Linked DNA regions of Methylomagnum ishizawai. The protein of the gene in region 2 binds, or shares a complex with, the protein of the main gene of each other region. Links are inferred from orthologs where the notes say so. Each region holds a gene or a part of one and is shown on either strand. Other genes may lie near its edges. The genes, in order: accD and accB.

What was found.
Region 1: the proteins of accB (region 2) and accD are in contact, whole or in part, in a solved structure (PDB 8UXZ), measured with the Escherichia coli proteins. The link is inferred for Methylomagnum ishizawai from one-to-one orthologs.

Annotation. Positions count from the first base shown.
Region 1 is NZ_AP019783.1:2,684,633-2,694,939, forward strand. The notes cover bases 1-2,921. They hold accD (acetyl-CoA carboxylase, carboxyltransferase subunit beta), read right to left. Parts: upstream 1,978-2,921; coding sequence 1,024-1,977; downstream 1-1,023. Other genes in these bases: folC (bifunctional tetrahydrofolate synthase/dihydrofolate synthase), read right to left, coding at 1-1,019; trpA (tryptophan synthase subunit alpha), read right to left, coding at 1,999-2,811; trpB (tryptophan synthase subunit beta), read right to left, coding at 2,808-2,921. Also shown: more of trpB, read right to left, coding at 2,922-4,013; K5658_RS12125 (phosphoribosylanthranilate isomerase), read right to left, coding at 3,994-4,656; tRNA pseudouridine(38-40) synthase TruA, read right to left, coding at 4,662-5,477; K5658_RS12135 (PEP-CTERM sorting domain-containing protein), read right to left, coding at 5,686-6,357; K5658_RS12140 (urate hydroxylase PuuD), read right to left, coding at 6,678-7,301; K5658_RS12145 (calcium:cation antiporter), read right to left, coding at 7,482-8,618; K5658_RS12150 (ATP-binding cassette domain-containing protein), read right to left, coding at 8,622-10,307.
Region 2 is NZ_AP019783.1:1,057,310-1,067,688, reverse strand. Bases 3,084-6,076 are described here. They hold accB (acetyl-CoA carboxylase biotin carboxyl carrier protein), read right to left. Parts: upstream 4,821-6,076; coding sequence 4,347-4,820; downstream 3,084-4,346. Other genes in these bases: dsbD (protein-disulfide reductase DsbD), read right to left, coding at 5,924-6,076; K5658_RS04905 (TlpA family protein disulfide reductase), read right to left, coding at 5,412-5,924; aroQ (type II 3-dehydroquinate dehydratase), read right to left, coding at 4,825-5,271; accC (acetyl-CoA carboxylase biotin carboxylase subunit), read right to left, coding at 3,084-4,320. In the rest of the region: K5658_RS04945 (tetratricopeptide repeat protein), read left to right, coding at 1-112; K5658_RS04940 (hypothetical protein), read right to left, coding at 119-523; K5658_RS04935 (MBL fold metallo-hydrolase), read left to right, coding at 669-1,310; K5658_RS04930 (zinc-ribbon and DUF3426 domain-containing protein), read right to left, coding at 1,323-2,096; prmA (50S ribosomal protein L11 methyltransferase), read right to left, coding at 2,096-2,974; more of accC, read right to left, coding at 2,974-3,083; more of dsbD, read right to left, coding at 6,077-8,257; divalent-cation tolerance protein CutA, read right to left, coding at 8,254-8,589; K5658_RS04890 (FxsA family protein), read left to right, coding at 8,636-9,070; K5658_RS04885 (urease accessory protein UreH domain-containing protein), read left to right, coding at 9,225-10,379. UniProt on the Escherichia coli protein: This protein is a component of the acetyl coenzyme A carboxylase complex; first, biotin carboxylase catalyzes the carboxylation of the carrier protein and then the transcarboxylase transfers the carboxyl group to form malonyl-CoA.

The DNA.
Region 1 (10,307 bases), 1.6 Mb from region 2 along the record:
ATGCCGACGATATCCTTATCCCGCATCACCGCGAACACCGCATGGATTCTACGGCCCGCGAACTCCCGGCGGAGGTGCCCGGCCAGCATCCCGACCGCCTGCGGATTATGGGCCACATCCAACAGCACGGGAACCTCGCCCGGAAAAAACTGGAACCGGCCCATCAGGCTGACCCCGGCGAGACCGCCACGGATGGCGTCCACCGAAACCGGCCGCCGGTCCGCGATCCGGTGCAGGGTTTCCAACACCGCCGCGGCGTTCATGAGTTGATGCTCGCCGGGGATCGCGGGCCGGGGCAGATCGTCGAGACGGGCGGTTCCGCTCCGCCAGGTCCAACCCCGCCCGGTAACCTCGTAGCCGAAATCCCGGCCCTGGCAGCGCAAGGGCACGCCCTGTTGTTCGGCATAGCCTAGCACCGAATCCGGCACCGCCGGATCGCCGATCACGGCGGGCCGCCCGGCACGGAAAATCCCGGCCTTTTCCAAGCCTATCGCCTCGCGGGTATGGCCCAGCCATTCCTGATGGTCGATATCGATGCTGGCGAGCAAGGCGGCATCGGTGTCGATGATATTCACCGCGTCCAGCCTGCCCCCCAGGCCCACCTCCAATATCTGCACGTCCAAACCGGCGTCGGCGAAGATATCCAGGGCCGCCAGCGTGCCGAACTCGAAAAAACTGAGGGAGGTTGCGCCACGGGCGGCATCGATGCGGGCGAAGGCTTCGCAGATGGGCGCGTCGCCCACCATCCGGCCATCGATGCGGATGCGCTCGTTGTATTTGAGGATATGCGGCGAGGTATAGGTGCCCACCCGGTAGCCTTGCGCCCTGAGGATCGCGTCCAACAGGGCGACACAGGAACCCTTGCCATTGGTGCCGCCCACGGTGATGGTGAACGGAACCCGGCGGTTTCCGCCCATCGCCTCGAATACCCGGCTCACCCGGCCCAGCCCCATGTCGATGGCGCGGGGATGCAGGGTTTCCTGCCAAGCCAGCCAATCAGCCAGCGTTGTGAAACGCATGGGTTTAAACGTCGCCTTGGGGTTCGCCACTGGGCAGCGGCGCATCGGTGGCGACTATTTCGGGCTTGGGTTCTTCGACCACGGGCGGCTTTTGCGCCACGGACGGCCTGCCGGTCATCAAGAGGTCGAGTAAGGCCGCGATCTTGCCGCGCATTTCGCGGCGGTCCACGATCATGTCCAGGGCCCCGTGTTCCAGCAGGAATTCGCTACGCTGGAAGCCTTCCGGCAGTTTCTCGCGCACGGTCTGCTCGATCACCCTGGGCCCCGCGAAACCGATCAAGGCACCCGGCTCGCCGATATTGATATCGCCCAGCATCGCCAAGCTGGCCGACACCCCGCCCATGGTGGGATCGGTCAGCACCGAAATGAACGGCAAACCGGCGGCGGCGAGTTTGGCCAAGGCGGCGCTGGTCTTCGCCATCTGGAACAAGGACAGCAAGGATTCCTGCATCCGCGCCCCGCCACTGGCGCTGAACACCACCAAAGGCATCCCGTGGGCCAGACAATGATTGACCCCGCGCACGAAGCGCTCGCCCACCACCGACCCCATGGACCCGGCCATGAAATCGAAATTGAAGGCGGCGGCGACCACGGGACGCCCTTCCAACTGCCCGGCGACCACGCTCAACGCATCCTTTTCGCCTGTGGCTTTCTGGGCCTGGGACAGGCGGTCCTTGTATTTCTTGCTATCGCGGAACTTCAAAGGATCGAGCGGGGCGAGGTTCTCGCCGAGTTCCAAGCGGTTCCCTGGGTCGAGGAACAGGTGCAGGCGCTTCTTGCTACCGATCCGCATGTGATGGCTGCACTTGGGGCAGACTTCGAGGTTCCGCTCCACCTCCGAGCGATAGAGGATGGCATTGCAACTCGGGCATTTGCTCCACAATCCTTCCGGCACCGTGCTTTTGGTAGAGGCTTCCGTGCGGATTTTCGAAGGAACAAGTTTGTGAAACCAGCTCAAGGGGTTGACTCTCGTGTGGGTTTAGGAAGAGGCGGCGTCCATCGCAGAGCGCATGGATTGCAGCAAGGCGACGATCTCGGCCAGGGCACGGTCGGTTTGGTTTCCGGCGGCTTCGATCTTGCCGACCAGGGCGCTACCCACGACCACGGCATCGGCGAAGGCGGCGATGGCGGCGGCGATTTGGGCATCCTTCACGCCGAAGCCCACGCCGACCGGCAGCTGGGTCAGCGCCTTGATTTCGGCCAGCTTGCGCTCGACCTCGCCCAAGTCCATATGGGAAGCGCCGGTCACGCCTTTCAGCGAAACATAATAGAGATAGCCGCGGCCCAATTGGCCCATCTTGCGGATGCGCTCTTCGGTGCTATTCGGGGCCAGGAGATAGATGGGATCGATGCCCGCCTCGTGCAACAAGGGCAGCAATTCGGAGGATTCCTCGGGCGGCAGATCGACGGTGAGGACGCCATCGACCCCGGCTTCCTTGGCTTGTTCCACGAAGGCGGCATAGCCCATGGCCTCGATGGGGTTGAGATAACCCATCAGCACCACGGGGGTTTCGGCGTCCTGGGCGCGGAATTCACGGACCAGGCCCAACACCCGGCGCAGGCCCATCTTGTGGACCAGGGCGCGTTCGCTGGCCTTCTGGATCACCGGGCCGTCGGCCATGGGGTCGGAGAACGGCACGCCCAGTTCGATGATATCGGCCCCGGCCTCGACCATGGCATGGAGCGCCGGGACGGTGAATTCCGGGGTGGGATCGCCCGCCGTGATGAACGGGATGAGCGCCTTGCGCTGGGCTTGTCGCAATGCCTCGAATTTGGCGGTCAGGCGGCTCACAGGCTGATTCCCTCGCGTTGGGCTATGGTGTTGATGTCTTTGTCGCCGCGCCCGGAGAGGTTCACCAGGATTTGCTGGTCCTTAGCCATGGTGGGCGCGAGTTTCATGGCGTAGGCGACGGCGTGGCTGGATTCCAAGGCCGGGATGATGCCTTCCATCCGGGTCAGGGTGTGGAACCCCACCATCGCTTCGCTATCGGTGATGCTGACGTAATTGGCTCTCCCTGAATCCTTGAGCCAGGCGTGTTCCGGGCCGACACCGGGATAATCCAACCCCGCCGAAATCGAGTGGGTTTCGATGATTTCGCCGTCCTCGTCTTCCATCAGATAGGTACGGTTGCCGTGCAGCACGCCGGGACGCCCCGCGCTCAAGGGCGCGGAATGGCGGCCGGTTTCGATGCCGTCGCCCGCCGCCTCGACGCCGTACATCGCGATGTCCTTGTCGTCGATGAAGGGATAGAACAAGCCGATGGCATTAGAACCACCGCCGACGCAGGCGACCAAGGCATCGGCTTGGCGTCCGGTCATTTCCTGCATTTGCTGGCGGGCTTCGCGGCCAATCACGGCCTGGAAATCGCGCACCATGGCGGGATAGGGGTGCGGCCCTGCGACCGTGCCGATGATGTAGAAGGTGTTATCGACATTGGTGACCCAGTCGCGCAGCGCTTCGTTGAGCGCGTCCTTCAAGGTCTTGGAGCCGGATTCGACCGGCACCACGGTCGCGCCCAGGAGCTTCATCCTGAGGACGTTGGGCGCTTGCCGGGCCACGTCCACCGAGCCCATGTAGACCACGCATTCGAGGCCCAAGCGCGCCGCCACGGTGGCGGTCGCGACGCCGTGCTGGCCCGCGCCGGTCTCGGCGATGATGCGGGTTTTGCCCATGCGCTTGGCGAGCAGGGCTTGGCCGACGGTGTTGTTGACCTTGTGCGCCCCGGTGTGGTTGAGGTCTTCGCGCTTGAGGAAAATCTGCGCCCCGCCCAGATGGCGGCTCAGCCGCTCGGCATGGTAGATGGGCGAAGGTCTGCCGACATAATGCTTGAGGTCGTAGTCGAGCTCGGCCAGGAATTCCGGGTCCTGCATGTAGCGGTGATAAGCCCGGTTCAGCTCATCGATGGGGTACATGAGGGTCTCGGCCACGAACACGCCGCCGTAGGGACCGAAATGGCCGCGTTCGTCGGGTAGGTTATAAGCTTCCGTCGGCATATTGTTTACTATCGAATAGGTGTACTTCTTGGATGAACGCCGCCATCTTGGCGGCGTCCTTGATTCCCTTCCCCGCTTCCACTCCGCTCGATACATCGAGCGCATAGGGCCGCACCGTCCGCAAGGCTTCCGCCACATTGCCGGGGGTCAAGCCGCCCGCCAGCGTCAGGGTCGCGGCGAACTCCGCCGGGATCAAGCCCCAGTCGAAGCGGTCGCCGGTGCCGCCCTGGGCGTCCGGGTGCCAAGCGTCCAACAGGATGCCGGAAGCCGCCCGATACTTCGCCACCGTGGACACGAGGTCCAAACCCGGCTTCATGCGGATGGCCTTGATGTAAGGCTTGGCGAACGCCCCGCAGTAGCCGGCGTCCTCGTCGCCATGGAACTGGAGCAAATCGATCCGCACCGCCCCGAGGACTTCCGCCACCCGCGCCGCCGCCGCGTCCACGAACAAACCGACCACGGTGATGAAAGGCGGGAGTTCCGCCACGATGGCCTGGGCCCGCTCAATATCCACATGGCGCGGGCTGGGCGGATAGAACACCAAACCCAGGGCATCCGCACCCAAACGCACGGCGGCCAGGGCATCTTGGGGTCGGGTGAAGCCGCAGATTTTAACGCGAGTTCGGTGGAAGGGGTACGGGATTTTGTTCACTCGCGGTCCGGGGTATAGCGGCGGGCATGGGCGGGAAGGTGCTGGAAAATGGGATGGCGGGCGATGCCGAACGGCTCGGGGTAGCAAATGCCGCCCAAGTATAAGCCATCGGCCGGGGCCGTCACACCGCCCTGGGCGCGGTCGCGGGCGGCCAACACCTCCGCCGCCCATTCCGGCGGGCGCTTGCCGGCACCGATCTCGATCAACACCCCGGCGATGTTCCGCACCATATGATGCAGGAAGGCGTTGGCGCAGAGTTCGACCACCACCCTATCGCCGTCCTCGCGCCGCACATGGATGAAATGCATATAGCGGCGGGGACTCTTGGATTGGCAGCCCTGGGCACGGAACGAGGAGAAATCATGATCCCCAATCAGATAATGGGCCGCCGCCTGCATGGCCCCGGCATCCAGGGATGCGGAATGCCAAGTCAGTTGCCGCCGGTGCAGGGCGGATTTCATGGGGCGGTTGAGGATGACGTAGCGGTAATAGCGGGCGATGGCGCTGTAGCGGGCATGGAAATCCTCCACCACCTCGCGCACCCACAAGACGCGCACGTCGTCCGGCAGGTGGGTGTTGGTGCCCATCAGCCAGGAATAGGGCTTGCGCCGGACTTCGGTATCGAAATGTACCACCTGTTCCAAGGCGTGGACCCCGGCGTCGGTACGGCCCGCGCAGACCGCCCGGATCTCGCGGTCGGCGACCCGGCCCAGGGCGGTGTCGAGCGCGGTCTGCACGGTGCGTTTATCGGGTTGCCATTGCCAGCCGGCGAAAGCCGAGCCGTCGTATTCGATGCCTAGGGCGAGACGCATGGGGAAAACAGCGGGGGGACGGGGGCGCTATTGTTCCAGATTGGGCGGGTGGGCGGAAGCGGCATCAAGAATGGGCGTGGTATCCAGCCCAGCGCATCGGGGGCGCGGGTGGCTTTCCGGCCACGACGGAAAACCCCTGGACGGCGGCGCGGAATCCCGCGCCGCCGTCCAGGGGCCAAGTGGAACGCCAGTGCGTGGCTTTTCGGAATCAGGCCAGGGCGAGGCCCAAGCCGCGCCGCTTGTTGAACCCCAAGCCGGCCAACCCCAAGCCCATCAGGTAGAGGGTGGCGGGTACCGGGACTTCCGAACCGCTGCCGCCGCCACTGCCGGCGTAACCGACCGGATCGCTGAAGAGGACGACATAATCCCTGGGGGATAAATAACCGGTTTGGGACTCGAACAACTCGGGGTCGCTAAAGCCAGCGGCGTTGGCCACGATGTCGGACACAAGGGCATTGAGATCGGCGGGGCTGTTGTCAAGGTTCGCGCCGGAAAAATCAATCGCGATCAGATAGTCGCCCGCCCCCAGGGTTAAGCTGCCCGAACCCAGGGAGGAGGTACTATTCGACCCGACGATATACCCCCCCGCCTCCAACGCCCCGGTACCGTCGTCGAATATATAGGCGTCCGCGTAGAAACCATCGCCGCCGACACTGACCGTCAAGCTACCGCCACCGAAATGGAACCGATAGGCATCGAGATAATCGCCGGGGCCGAGTTGGCCGTCGACTTCGATATTGGGCGGTGTGATGTTTCTGGGGGAACCGGAAGCCAGCGGCCCCGCATCGCCGCCGGTGCTTTCGAGGAAGGGGGTGGCATGGGCCGCCTGGGTCGATAGCAACAAGCCCGCCGCTATCAGGCTAGTGAGCAAATTTTTCATGGTTGCCGTTCTTTGATAAGGATTGGGAAGCAAGGGTTGTGTGGTTTTTCGGGGACCGGGATATTCCCACGGCCCGCAACCGCTCAAAGCGATCCCACAGAGGAAGCCACCAACCCATTGTAATCAAAGGCAGTTACGATTGATACACCTACCCCAACGATTCTGTAAAAACGTAAAATATAGCGACACCCCACCCCCAGTCAGCACGGCAAGCACACCCAGAAAACGTGACGCTCCTCACAATCCGGGCCAGGATGGCGGACATCCCGCCCATAAAAAAGGCGCGGAACCATAGCCCCGCGCCCGCCCCTACGGACCGGTCAGGCGATATTCTGCGCCGCGACCATGAAATACAGCATCGGGATCGAGAACATGGTGTTGAACCGGCTGGTCAACATCGCGGTGCGGGCCGCGGCCTTCTTCTCGTCGTCGGTGGCCGGGACCAGGCCCAGCGCCTTTTGCTGGTTGGGCCAGATGATGTTCCAGACGTTATAGGCCATGAACAGCGCCAACCACATGCCGAGACCGATATAGGTGGTCCGGCCCCCTTGGAACTTGCCCAGCAGCAAGGCATCCAGCAGGTAGCTGTTGAGCAGGGCCAGCACGACACCGGTGACCACGGTGGCCAGCGCCGCGTAACGGAACCAGAACAGCGCGGTCGGGGCGATGACCTTGCCGATGGCCGGTTTCTGTTCGTCGGGAATCTTGGGCATGGAGGGGATTTGCACGAAATTGAAATACCAGAGCAGGCCGATCCACATCACCCCCGAAATGACATGCAGCCAGCGGAACAGGAAGGCGGTCCAGTTCAGGTCCAGCCGCACGCTGCCGGTGGCGAGCGCCAGCACCGCGCACAGCCCGGCCCCGAACAAGAGGGCGCGTTCCAGTTTGTCCAAACCAAAACCGGCCAGTTTGTCGATCAGTTTCAACATGAGATTACGCATGGATATCCTCCTCATAATGTGTTTTTGGGATGATGTGCCTGGGGATAGGTCGAGCAGGCGTGACACAGGGTATGCCCTTGCGGAGCACGAAGCAAACCCATAACGGTGGTTCTGGAATCCAAAGCCGACTTTGGACAAACCCCGTCATCGCCACGGCAAGCCTTGGACTCCAACAAGCCTTCAGGGATAGAAAATGAAGAACAGGTAGGCGACGAACAGCATCAGGTGCGCCTGCCCCTGCAAGATGGTGGCGCGTCCGCTGACCAGGGTGATGAGCAGCACCAAGAGGCTGGCGTAGAGCAAGGTGGGATCGATGCCTTCCAGCCCCAGTTCCAGGGTGTGGTTGGACAGGCTGGCGGCGATCAAGACGGTGGGCACGGTCAGGGCGATGGTGCTGAGGGCCGAACCCAGGCAGATGTTCACCGCCCGCTGCATCCGGTTGGCCAGCGCGGCCCGCAACGCTCCCAAGCCCTCCGGGGCCAACACCAGGCCCGACACCACCAAGCCGCCCAAGGCTCCCGGCGCATGCAAGGTTTCGATGCCGAAATCGATGAAGCCGCCCAGATGCTCGGCCAGCAACACGATGGGCACCACCGACAACAGCAACCCCGCCGCCGACCGGGCGATATCGCCGGGCCCGGCGGGCAGTTTATGCACGGGTTTCTCGCCCAGGTTGTCGTCGAAGCCGTTTTGCTGGGTATTGAACGGATGGTCGAACAGCGAGCGGTGCCTGCCGGTTTGCAACAACAGGAAACCGGCGTAGACCAGAACGCACAGCGCCCCCAGGAAGCCCTCCTGTTGCGGGGCGAGGGTGTGGCCCGCCGAGGACCGGCTGTAGTTCGGCATGACCAGCAGCACCAGGGACAGGGGCGCGATCAAATGCAGGAACGACAGCGCCCCCCGCAGGTTGAACTCCTGCTCCAGATGCCGCCAACCGCCCGCCGCCAAAGACAAACCCACCAGCCCATTGAGCAGGACCATCAGGGTCGCGAACACGGTATCGCGCAACAAAGTGGGGTTCTGCTGGCCGGTCAACATGATCATCAGCATCAGGCTGACCTCGATGGCGGTGGCCGAGAGGGTCAGGACCAGGGTGCCCAGGGGTTCGCCCAAGATATCGGCCAGATGGTCGGCATGGCGCACCACGGTGAACACGCAGCCCAACATGGCGGCGAACACCCCGAGCGCGATGGCCGCCGTCCAGCCCAGGCCGATTCGGTGCGGGTCCAGGCTGGGGGCCAGGATGAACGCCAGCCAGACCAGCCAGCAGGTCAGGGTGTAGGCGTGGCGGGAGAGGAAATCGCTCGCTATCCGCACGGCCTATCCCGCCGCTTCCCGCAAAGCCTCCAAGGCTTCCCAGCGCTCGTAGGCCAGGGCCAAGCCTTGCTCCAACTCGGCCATCCGCGCCTGGGCCTGGGTGATGGCGTCCCGGCTTTGCTGGTAGAAACCGGGATCGGCCATGCGCTGGTTCAACGCGGCGATTTCGGTTTCCAAATCCTCGATTTTCCCGGGCAAGCCTTCCAATTCCTTTTGCTCCTTGAAGCTCATTTTCTTGGATTTGGCGGGCGCGGCGGTTTTTTCGGGAGCGGGCTTGGCCGGGGATGGGGCCGCCACCGACGCGGGCCTTTGCCGCAACCAATCGTCGTAGCCCCCCACATACTCGTTGACCTTGCCATCGCCCTCGAACACCAAGACGCTGGTCACCAGATTGTTGAGGAAGGCGCGGTCGTGGCTGACCACCAACACCGTGCCGTTGAACTCGGTCAAAAGCTCTTCCAGCAAGTCCAGGGTGTCGGCGTCGAGGTCGTTGGTGGGTTCGTCCAGCACCAGCAGATTGGCCGGCTGGGTGAACAAGCGGGCCAGGAGCAGCCGGTTGCGCTCGCCGCCCGACAGAGATTTCACCGGCTGGCGGGCGCGGTCGGGGCTGAACAGGAAATCCCTGAGATAGCCGATGGCGTGGGTGTTGCGGCCATTGATAGTGACCCGGTCGCTGCCCTGGGCCACGTTGTCGATCACCGAAGCCTCCTCGTCCAACTGGGCGCGGTATTGGTCGAAATAGGCGATTTCCAGGTTCGTACCCAGCTTGATCTTGCCACTGGTGGGTTGTAATTGACCCAGGATCAGGCGCAGCAAGGTGGTCTTGCCACAGCCGTTGGGACCGATGATGCCGATCTTATCGCCGCGCAGGAGGGTGGCCGAGAAATCGCGCACGATGGTACGGTCCGCGTAGCCGAAACCCACGTTCTCGGCCTCGGCCACCAACTTGCCGGAACGCTCGGCCTGCTGCACCAGCATATTGACCTGCCCCACCCTGGTCCGCCGCTCGCCGCGCTCTTTCCGCATCTCCACCAAGCGCTTGACCCGGCCCATGTCGCGGGTACGGCGGGCCTTGATCCCGGTGCGGATCCACACCTCCTCCTGGGCCAGTTTCTTGTCGAACTCGGCCTCCTGCTTGGCCTCGGCCTCCAACAGTTCCTCCTTGCGGCGCAGATAGGTCGGGTAATCCCCTGGGAAATCGGTGAGCCGACCCCGGTCCAGTTCGATGATGCGGGTGGCGAGCTTTTGCAGGAACACCCGGTCGTGGGTGATGAAGATCAAGGTGCCGGGCCAACCCAGCAGGAATTCCTCCAGCCAGAGGATGGCGTCGAGGTCGAGATGGTTGGTGGGTTCGTCCAGCAGCAGCACATCGGGCTGGGTGGCCAAGGCCCGCGCCAACAACACCCGCCGCTTCAAGCCGCCCGACAAAGAGGCGATATCGTCGTCGCTGGGCAGGCCCAGCCGGGTCAGGAGGTTCTGTATGCGCTGTTCGATATCCCAGGCCCCGGCGGCCTCGATGGCGTGCTGGCAGGCTTCCAACTCGGCCAGGTCGGCGGGGTCCGGTTCGGCCCCGATGCGGTGCGAGAGTTTGTGGAAGCGGCGCAGGGTCGCGCCGATGCCGCCCAGGCCCCCCACCACCACATCGAACACGCTGCCCGAGGTGTCCAGCGGCACCTCCTGGTCCAGCCG
Region 2 (10,379 bases):
CGTCGAGGACGCTTGCGGCGAGGCGCTGGACGAAACGGCGCGGGAACGGATCGCCCAGGGAGCCAGCCTCAACCCTTGCGATCCCTGGCCGGTGCCGGACTTCCTGCGCTAAGACGGCTCAGTGCAGGGCGCGCGGCGGCTGTGGCGGCTTGTACACGCAGGAAAACCGCGCCATCACCACCCCCTGCGCGTCCTCGTGCAACAGGGACAGGATGCCCATATCGATATCCCGGAAATACATGAGGTTGGCGGGCTTGCCATCGATAAGGCAGGCACCGTGCAGGAAATGGTACTCGGCGATTTCGGTCATCATCAGCCGGACCTCGCCGGGCCTCCGCTTGAGCAGGGCGTTGCCGAGTTCCACCACGATGGGCCGCATGAATTCGCCATCGACCGGCTCGCCCATCCGCATGAACTCCGGCTGCCCGGCGAAATGGCCCAGGAAATAATCGCAAGGCTCCTTGAAGTCCTTGGACTTGATGAGCTTGTCCTTGAGGATCAAGAGTTCTTTCAGGTCTACCATGGCACCCTCCCGCATGAATGGCCCGGCGGTGGGCGGGGGTTTTCCCCAGCCGCGCCGTGGAAATAAGCCCCATTCTACGCACACCCTCCGCAAGACCAAACCGGCCCCGATCCGCTACCATTCCCCCTTTTGCCGAGCCGCCACCATGAAAGCCCTCATCGTCCCCGTCACCGCGTTCCAGCAAAACTGCACCCTGCTCTGGTGCGAGCGCACGCTGCAAGGCGTGGTGATCGATCCGGGCGGGGATTTGGACCTGATTTTGGAGGAAGCCCACGCGGCGGGCGTGAAGCTGGTGAAAATCCTGCTGACCCACGCCCATATCGACCACGCCGGCGGCACGGCGGAACTGGCCGAGCGCCTGGGCCTCCCGGTCGAAGGCCCGCAACGGCTGGACGATTTCTGGATCAAGTTGCTGCCCCAGCAAAGCCAGATGTTCGGCTTTCCCAAGGTCAAGGGCTTCGTGCCCGACCGCTGGCTGGACCAGGGCGACACGGTGGAATTCGGCGGGGAAACCCTGGAGGTGCTGCATTGTCCGGGGCACACGCCGGGGCATGTGGTGTTCTTCCACCGGGGCGAACGGCTGGCGGTGGTGGGGGATGTGCTGTTCCAGGGTTCGATAGGCCGCACCGATTTCCCGCAGGGCGACCACGCCACCTTGTTGAAATCCATCCGCGAGCGGCTGTTTCCCTTGGGCGGGGACGTGGTGTTCATTCCCGGCCACGGTCCCGTATCCACCTTCGGCGAGGAGATGCGCCACAATCCCTATGTGGGCGTGGATATAGAGTGACCGGGCGCGGAATTACCGGAATTCGATGGTGAAGCCGCCCACCTCCCGGCTGGGCTTGGCGAGGGTCAGGCGGATTTCGTAGGACTTGCCGACCGGCATCTCCGCGCCTTCCTGCCAGTCCGGGAGGTAATCCATCGGCGCGAACACCCGCTCGGCCAGCGGATGCCCGTCCAGCGCGTTCAGCACCAGCCGGACATCGGGGAAATCCTGCGGCAAGGTCGCTTGGTTGGCGAACACCATGTGGAAATCGAGGATTTCCTTGCTGTCCCGGTTGGCGCTCAAAGCGCGGTCCAGGGTGGCGATATGGGCGGTGTCCTTGAACGGCGCGAGTTCGCAGCCGAAAGTCGCGCACAGGCTATCCAGCACGGGCCGGGCATAGCTGTTCTGGGCCAGACGCTTGCCCTCGAAGCCAAACACCTGCACGCCCAACAGCGCCAATAGGCCCAAGGCGGCGGCTCCCCAGCGCAGCGGTTCGGGCAGTTCGGGGAAACCGGTGGATTTGGGGCGGGGCTTACGCCCGATGCGGTCAGTGGTGGCGGGCATGTCGATTTTCCCAAAGGCCTGGGCCTCGTCCAGTTCTTCCAAACGCCCGTGCCCGAAGCGGGGCGGCGCGGCGGTCGGGTTCCGGTCCGGTCCCGCGAGTTGGTTCCGCGCCGACGCACGGGGCCAGGCGTTGAAGGCGGTATGGCAATGCTTGCAGAGGATTTCCCCTTGGCTGGCGCGTAATTCCTGGGTTCCGATGCGGTACTCGGTTTGGCAGGCCGGGCACCGGAACCGCTTCGTCATCACCCGGCCCGCTTGACGCCGGACAGCAAGGCCCAATCCTCCCGCACCAGCGTCGGCGCGAATTCGACCCGGTCGGCGTAGGCGGCGCGTACCGTGTCGGCCTGGGTGGCGAGGATGCCCGACAAGGCCAGGCCGCCGCCGGGCCGCAAAGGCGCCAGGATGGCGTCGGCCAATTCGACCAGGGGACCGGCCAGGATATTCGCCAGCACGATATCGGCTTCCAGCGCGGGCAGCGCCTTGGGCAGATAGAGTTCCAGCCCGGCTTCCACGCTATTTTTGCGGGCATTGTCGGCGCTGGCGGTGAGGGCTTGGGGATCGATATCGACGCCATGGGCCAGGACCGCGCCCAGTTTCAAGGCGGCGATGGCGAGTATCCCGGAGCCGCAACCGTAATCCAGCACGGTCTTTCCGGCCACCTCCTGGCCGTCCAGCCATTCCAGGCACAGCGCGGTGGTGGGATGGGTGCCGGTGCCGAAGGCGAGGCCGGGGTCGAGCCAGACATTGACCGCCTCGGGCGCGGGCGGCTCGTAGCTGGTGGGACAAATCCACAGCCGCTTACCAAAGGACATGGGCTTGAAATGCTCCAACCACGCCCGCTCCCACACCTGGTCTTCCAGGACGGAGGCTTTCCACTCGCGCAACGCGCCGCCGAAGCGGGCTTCCACGGCGGCGCGGACCGCCGCTTCGTCCGCGCCCTCCTCGAACAAGGCCACCACCTGGGTACGATTCCACAGCGGCGTCTCGCCCGGCTTCGGCTCGAACAAGGGCTGGTCGCCCGCGTCCTCGAAACCGACCGACACCGCCCCGAGGTCCATGAACAGGTCCGACAGCGGCTCGGCCCCGGCTTCGTCGACGACGACGGCGAATTGCTGCCACATCAGTGCTTCAGCCCCAGTTTCTGCTCCAGGTAATGGATGTTCTGCCCACCCGCCTCGAACGCCGCGTCGTTGATGATATCCAGCAGCAAGGGGATATTGCAGCGGATGCCGCCGATGACCATCTCGGCCAGCGCGGTCCGCATCCTCGCGATGGCGCTGGCGCGGTCCTCGCCGTGGGCGATGAGCTTGCCGATCATCGAATCGTAATATGGCGGCACCTTGTAGCCATTGTAGATATGGGTTTCGACCCGGATGCCGGGGCCGCCGGGCATGTGGAATTGCTCGATCAAGCCGGGGCTGGGCATGAAGCTCTTGGGGTCCTCGGCGTTGAGGCGGCATTCGATGGCATGGCCGCGCAGGACCACATCCTCCTGGCGGATGGAAAGCTTTTCGCCCGCCGCGATCCGCAATTGCTCCTTCACGATATCGAAGCCCGTGACCATCTCGGTGACGGGATGCTCGACCTGGACGCGGGTGTTCATCTCGATGAAATAGAACTCGCCATCCTGATAGAGGAACTCGAAAGTCCCCGCGCCGAGATAACCGATTTCCTGGCAGGCCTTGACGCAGCGCATTCCCATCGCTTGGCGCTTGGACTCGTCGATGCCGGGCGCGGGCGCTTCCTCGATCACCTTTTGATGGCGGCGCTGGGTGGAGCAATCGCGCTCGCCCAGATGCACCACGTTGCCATGGCTGTCGGCGATGACCTGGAATTCGATATGGCGCGGGTTCTCCAGGAACTTCTCCATGTAGACCATATCGTTGCCGAAGGCGGCGGCGGCTTCGCCACGGGTCAGGTTGATGGCGCTGTGGAGGTTGGCCTCGCTATGCACCACCCGCATCCCGCGGCCACCGCCACCGCCCGCCGCCTTGATGATGACCGGGAGGCCGATGCGGCGGGCGATCTTGATATTGGTCTCGTGGTCGTCGCCCAGGGGACCGTCGGAACCGGGGATGCAGGGGATGCCGGCCTTCTTCATGGCGGCGATGGCGGCGACCTTGTCGCCCATCATACGGATGGTGTCGGGCCGGGGACCGATGAAGATGAAGCCGCTCTGGATCACCTTCTCGGCGAAATCGGCGTTTTCCGACAGGAAGCCGTAGCCGGGATGGATGGCGACCGAATCCGTCACCTCGGCGGCGCTGATGATGGCGGGCACGTTGAGATAGCTTTCCTTCGAGGACGCGGGGCCGATGCACACCGATTCGTCGGCCAGGCGCACATGCTTGAGGTCGCGGTCGGCCTCGGAATGCACGGCCACGGCCTTGATGCCGAGTTCGCGGCAAGCCCTGAGGATGCGTAGGGCGATCTCGCCCCGGTTGGCGATGAGGATTTTACCGAGCATGGAGATAACCTTGGGGTGGGGGCGGCTTATTCGATGACGAACAGCGGCTGGTTATATTCCACGGGCTGGGCGTTCTCCACCATGACCTTGGCCACGGTGCCGGACTTGTCGGCCTCGATCTGGTTGAGGATTTTCATCGCCTCGATGATGCACAGGGTTTCCCCGGCCTCGACCCGCTGGCCGACCTCGACGAAAGCCTTGGCCCCTGGAGCCGACGAACGATAGAAGGTGCCGACCATGGGCGAGCGGACGACGTGCCCGGTGATGCGGTCGCCCTCGCCCGCCGCCGGGGCTTCCGGGGTGGCGGCCGGCGCTGGCGATGGCTGATAGGCGATGGGCTGCATCCCCGGCTGCATCATCGGGATGTATTGCGGCCCGGCGACCGCTTGGGAGCCTTGCCGACTGATACGGACCGATTCCTCTCCCTCGCGGATTTCGATTTCCGCAATATCGGACTCGCCGATCATTTCGATCAGCTTTTTTATTTTTCTAATATCCATGGTGTTATCGACCTTGCTCTAGGGTTTGAAAGGCGGCCTCGAGGGCCAAGCCATAACCGGAAGCGCCCAGCCCACAAATCACGCCCTGGGCGATATCGGACAGATAGGAATGATGGCGGAACGGCTCACGCGCATGGATGTTGGAGAGGTGGACCTCGATGAACGGGATGCGGGTGGCCTGGAAGGCATCGCGCAGGGCGATGCTGGTATGGGTATAGGCGGCGGGATTGACGAGGATGAAATCCACCTTTTCATGGTAGGCGCGGTGGATGCGTTCGATCAATTCATGCTCGGCGTTGCTCTGGAAGGCGTCCAGTTGGTGGCCGCGGGTTTCCGCCATCCTGGCGAGCCGATCCACGATGTCCTGCAAGGTTTGCCGACCATAGACCTCGGGTTCGCGGACCCCCAGCATGTTCAGGTTCGGGCCGTTCAGGACCAAGATGCTCGCCACGGGAAAACCTCCGGTTAAAGGCATTGTAAGGGAAAAAGCGCGGGTATTTTGCCGAAACCGGCAAATCTTGTCCATGAAGCCGGATTTTCCGCGATGATCGCGGCAGTTGGTGCAAATAACCCAGGATTTCGGCGCGGAACTCAGGGCCGGGTTTCCAGCCAGGGCCGGACGAGATCGATGACTTGCTGGCGCTCGAAGCCGCCGGTATGGATGGCGACCGGCGTCCCCGCGCGGTCGAACACCACCGAGAACGGCAACACCGACAGGTGGTTGCCGAGTTGGTCGGCCCAATGCGGCACGCGCTCGTCGCCGAGCAGGATGGGATAATCGACGGGGTTGTCCTTGAGGAAATTACGGACCTCTTCCGGGTCGTCGATGGCGGCCCCGACGAATTGCAAGCCTTGCGGGCCGAGTTCCTGCTGCAAGCGCGAGAACTCCGGCATTTCCTCCCGGCATGGCGGGCACCAAGTGGCCCAGAAGTTGAGGACCACCACCTTGCCGCGCCATTCGGCCAAGGCGTGCGGCGTGCCCGCGAGATCGTGCAGCGGCGGTTCGAGGATGGGTTCCGTGGGGGACGCCAGCCAGTGTTGGGTGGCGATACCGGCCAGCAAGGCGGCGACCGCGATCAATGGATACAACACTTTGCCGGTCATCAGCGCACCACCTTCCGCACATGCTCCACGAAGTTCTCGGCGTCCATATAGCCCACCACCCGGAACGCCTTGCGCTCCTCCTGATCCGGCCCGAAGAACAAGGTGGCCGGCGGTCCCACCAAGCCGAAGCGCTTGAGCAGGGCCGTGTCGTCCTCGGTGTTGTCGGTGACATCGGCTTGCAATAGGACCACATCGGCCAACGCGGCCCGCACCTTGGCATCGGTGAAGGTATAGCGCTCCATCTCCTTGCAGGACACGCACCAATCGGCGTAATAATCCAGCATCGCCCAACGCCCGGCGGCCTGGGCCTTCTGGATTTCGCGGTCGAGTTCGGCCACCGATTTGACCCGCCGGAATTCCAGGGATTGCGGGGCCGCCGTCCCGGTACCGCCCGCCGCGACCGCCTGCAAACCGCGCAAGGGTTGCAAGGGATCGCCCGTGTTGGCGGCCACGCCGATCAAGAGCAGGACGCCATAGGCCAGCATCACGATCCCGACGCCCTTCCACAGCCTGCGCCAACCCGAAGCGGGCTGCGGCAGCGTATCCAGCGCCCCCAGATACATCGCCGGGATAATCAGCAGCAAAGCCCACAGGAACATCGAAGCCGCGGACGGCAGGATACGCGCCAACAACCACACGGCGATACCCAGCAAACCCACACCGAACACGGCTTTCACCGAATTCATCCAGATACCGGCCTTGGGCAGCAGCTTCCCGGCGGAAGCCCCGATGGCCAGCAGCGGCAACCCCATCCCCAGCCCCAGCGCGAACAAGGCGCAAAAACCCAGCACCCAATCGCCGGACTGGCCGATATAGATCAAGGCGCCGGCCAGCGGGGCCGCGACACACGGCCCGACGATCAAGGCCGAGAGCGCCCCCATCACCGCCGCGCCCGCCAGCGTGCCGCCATGCTGGCGGTTGCTCCAACCGACCACACGGTCCTGGATGAAACCGGGCATTTGCAGGGTGAACAAGCCGAACATCGACAAGGCCAGCACCACGAACACCGCGCTGAAGGCGATGATGACCCTGGGCTCCTGGAACAAGGCTTGCAGATTGCCGCCGAACAGCCCCGCCAACACCCCGAACACCGCATAGGCCAAGGCCGAAGCCAGCACGTAGCTCAGCGACAGGAAGAAAGCGCGGCGGGTGGTCAGATGATGGCCATGGCCGACCACGATGCCGGACAGGATGGGAATCATCGGGAACACGCAAGGCGTGAAAGCCAGCAGCAAGCCCATCCCCAAGAAGCTCGCCACCGTCAGCCACAGCGAATCGTTTTGCAACGAAGAGAAAATCTGGCACTGCTCGGACTGCGGCGCGTCCTCGACGAAACCCGCGGCGGATTTCATCTCGCATTCGCCGGCGGGGGCGGCTCCGGGCGCGGGCGTGGTTTCCGCGCCGGCCTGAACCGTACCGGCGGCGGGCAATGGCAACTCGACCGTCTGGTTCATCGGCGGATAGCACACGCCGCGGTCGGCGCACCCCTGGAACCCGGCCTTCAAGGCCAGTTTGAGCGGTTGGGCCGCGCCGCGCACCAGCGGCAGCGCGAAAGCCACCGTTTTGTGGAACACCTCGACATCGCCGAATTCCTCGTCGTGCTTGGGTTCGCCAGGGGGAATCTGGTAATCGCCCAGCGTGACGCCCGGCGTCCCGGCCAGGGCGAGCTTGAACTTCTCGCGGTAGAGGTAATAGCCGTCGGCGATCTGCCAATGCAGCCACAGGGTATGATCGTCCTTCACCTCGGCGAAGAACCGGAACGCCTGCTCGGCGGGCAATAGTTCATCCTGGCCGGAACCCGTTTTCAGCCCCAAGGCATGGAGCGCCCCGCCCAGCACCGAATTCGACGCCGCCGCGACATTCAACGGCGGTGGCGCGGGCCAATCCAAGCGCAGCGTCCGTTTGAGCGGCGGATAGCACACCCCGGCATCGGCGCAGCCCTGCACGCTCATCTCCAAAGCCAGGGCTTGCGCCCCGCCCTCTTGGCGCGCCACCGGCAGACGGATTTGGGCATGGTGCCGGTAAACCTCCATCTCGCCGAAAATCTCGTCGTGTTTCAGCTTGCCTTCGGGCAACACCGGCTCGCCCAATTGGACCCCTGGGGTCTGGGTGGCGAATTTGAATTTCTTGCGGTAGAGGTGATAGCCCTCGGCGATCTCCCAATCCAACAACACGGCGTCGCCCTCGATCCGGGCCGCGCTCCGGAACGCCTGTTCGGCCGGCAACAGGTCTTTGCCTTCCAGCGCCCAGGCCGCGCCCACGCACCACAGGCACAGCACAAAAAAGCCGCCCCAGGCTCCCAGGCGGCGGATGGACGGCGGGTTCGAGATCATGGTTCTTCGGGAGGATGTAGGCATGTGCTGATCCAGTGCAGATAGGGAGCCGAGCCACGCGCCACGGGCAGGGCGACGATCTCGGGGACATCGTAGGGATGGCGGGATTGGATGAAAGTTTCCAAGGCCGGATAGAGCGCGGCTTCGGTCTTGATCACAAGGAGGTGTTCGGAGGCCCGCTCGGTCTTGCCTTCCCAGGTGTAGACCGAAACCAGGCCGGGCAGGATATTGACGCAGGCCGCGAGCCGCTCGGCGACCAGGGCGTCGGCCAACGTCCCGGCGCTATCGGCGTCGGGGCAGGTGCAGAAAACTAGACAGTATGCGGTGGACATGGCAAAAAGTCCTGGGTTTTCCCGAATTTTACCGTATGAGGATGGGATGGACATTAGACAATGGTTATTGGCCGCCGTGGTGGCCCTGCCGCTCCTGGAGCTTTACCTTCTAATCAAGCTGTTCGGGGCGCTGGGCTTCGTCGCGACCCTGGCCCTGCTGCTGGGCGCGGCCGGCCTGGGAATGTCGCTGTTGCGCTCGCAGGGCTTATCGACCTGGATGAACGTGCAACGCGCCCTGGCGCGGGGCGAAACCCCGGCCCTGGAAATGTTGGAAAGCGGGCTGGTGGCCCTGGGCGGCTTGCTCTTGGTGATACCGGGATTCCTGAGCGATATCCTGGGACTGGCCTGTTTGATTCCGGCGAGCCGGAAAAAGTTGGCGGGCTATCTGCTGCAAAAGTTCGTGGTGCTGCCGGGCGACGGGACGGAACCGCCGCAAGGCCAGCGGGTCATTGAGGGGGAATTCAAACGGGAACGGGACTGAGCGGCGCGGGTCGGCCACCCGGTGGCCCGGATTCGGTCGCACCCCCATCCGGGCCACGACACCCATATCGCCCCGCCGGGACGGCGGCCTCCTGGACCGCGCCGCCAGAACCAGCCCGTCCTTCCCGCCCCCCACCGCCCAGCGAGACATCTCCATGCCCACCCAGCGTCTCACCATCGAAGGGATGCACTGCCAAGGTTGCGCCGGCATCATCGAACAAGCGGCCCTCAAGGTCGCCGGCGTGCGGCTGGCCCAGGCCGACTACGACACGGGCACGCTCGAAGTCCTGTTCGACGCCGCCCGCACCAGCCCGGCCCTCATCGCCGCCGCCGTCGAACAAGCGGGCTACGGCTGTTCGCCGCGGCAGCGGTCGCGCCCGGTCTGGCGCAACCTGGGACGCCTCGCAAGCGTGGCGCTGGCCCTGGCCGGCATCGGCGGGCTAACGACCGTGGGGATCGACCTGGCCGACCGTTTCCGCCTGCCGCAATTCGAGCATGGCATGGGCTATGGCCTGTTGTTCCTGGTGGGCTTGTTCACCGGCTTCCATTGCATCGGCATGTGCGGCGGCTTCGTGGTGGGCTATACCGCCCGCTCCGCCCAGAAACCCGGACGCGCCCGCTGGCTGGGACATGCCGCCTACGGGCTGGGCAAGACCTTGTCCTATACCCTGATCGGCGGGCTGTTCGGGCTGTTGGGTTCGTTCATCGCCTTCACCCCCATGATCCGGGGCTATGCCGCCCTGGCGGCGGGGACGTTCTTGATCCTGTTCGGGATCAACATGCTGGATTGGTTTCCCAGCCTGCACCGCATCGGTCTCAGGATGCCCCGGTTCCTGGCCCGCTTCCTCAGCATCGAAAGCAAAAAACACCCCAGCCCCTTCGCCATCGGCCTGCTCAACGGCCTGATGATCGCCTGCGGCCCGCTGCAAGCCATGTACGTCATGGCCGCCGGGACCGGGGATTTCCTGGAGGGGGCCAAGCTGCTGCTGGCCTTCGGGCTGGGCACGCTGCCGGTGATGCTGGGCTTCGGGCTATTGGCGGGGGCGGTGTCGGGACGGGTCACACATGGCGTGTTGAAGGCGTCGGCCTTCCTGGTGGTGGCCCTGGGGGTGATGATGTTGAACCGGGGCTTGCTGATGACCGGCAGCGGCTACGATTTCCGCAGCCTCGCCCTCCGCGCCGAGCAACGGTTCGATTCCTTACCGGCCCCGGCGGCGGAAACCCATCCCGAAGGCTACCAAGCCATCCGCATGGAAGTGGACGCCCAGGGCTACCACCCCAACCGCTTCGTGCTGAAACAAGGCGTCCCG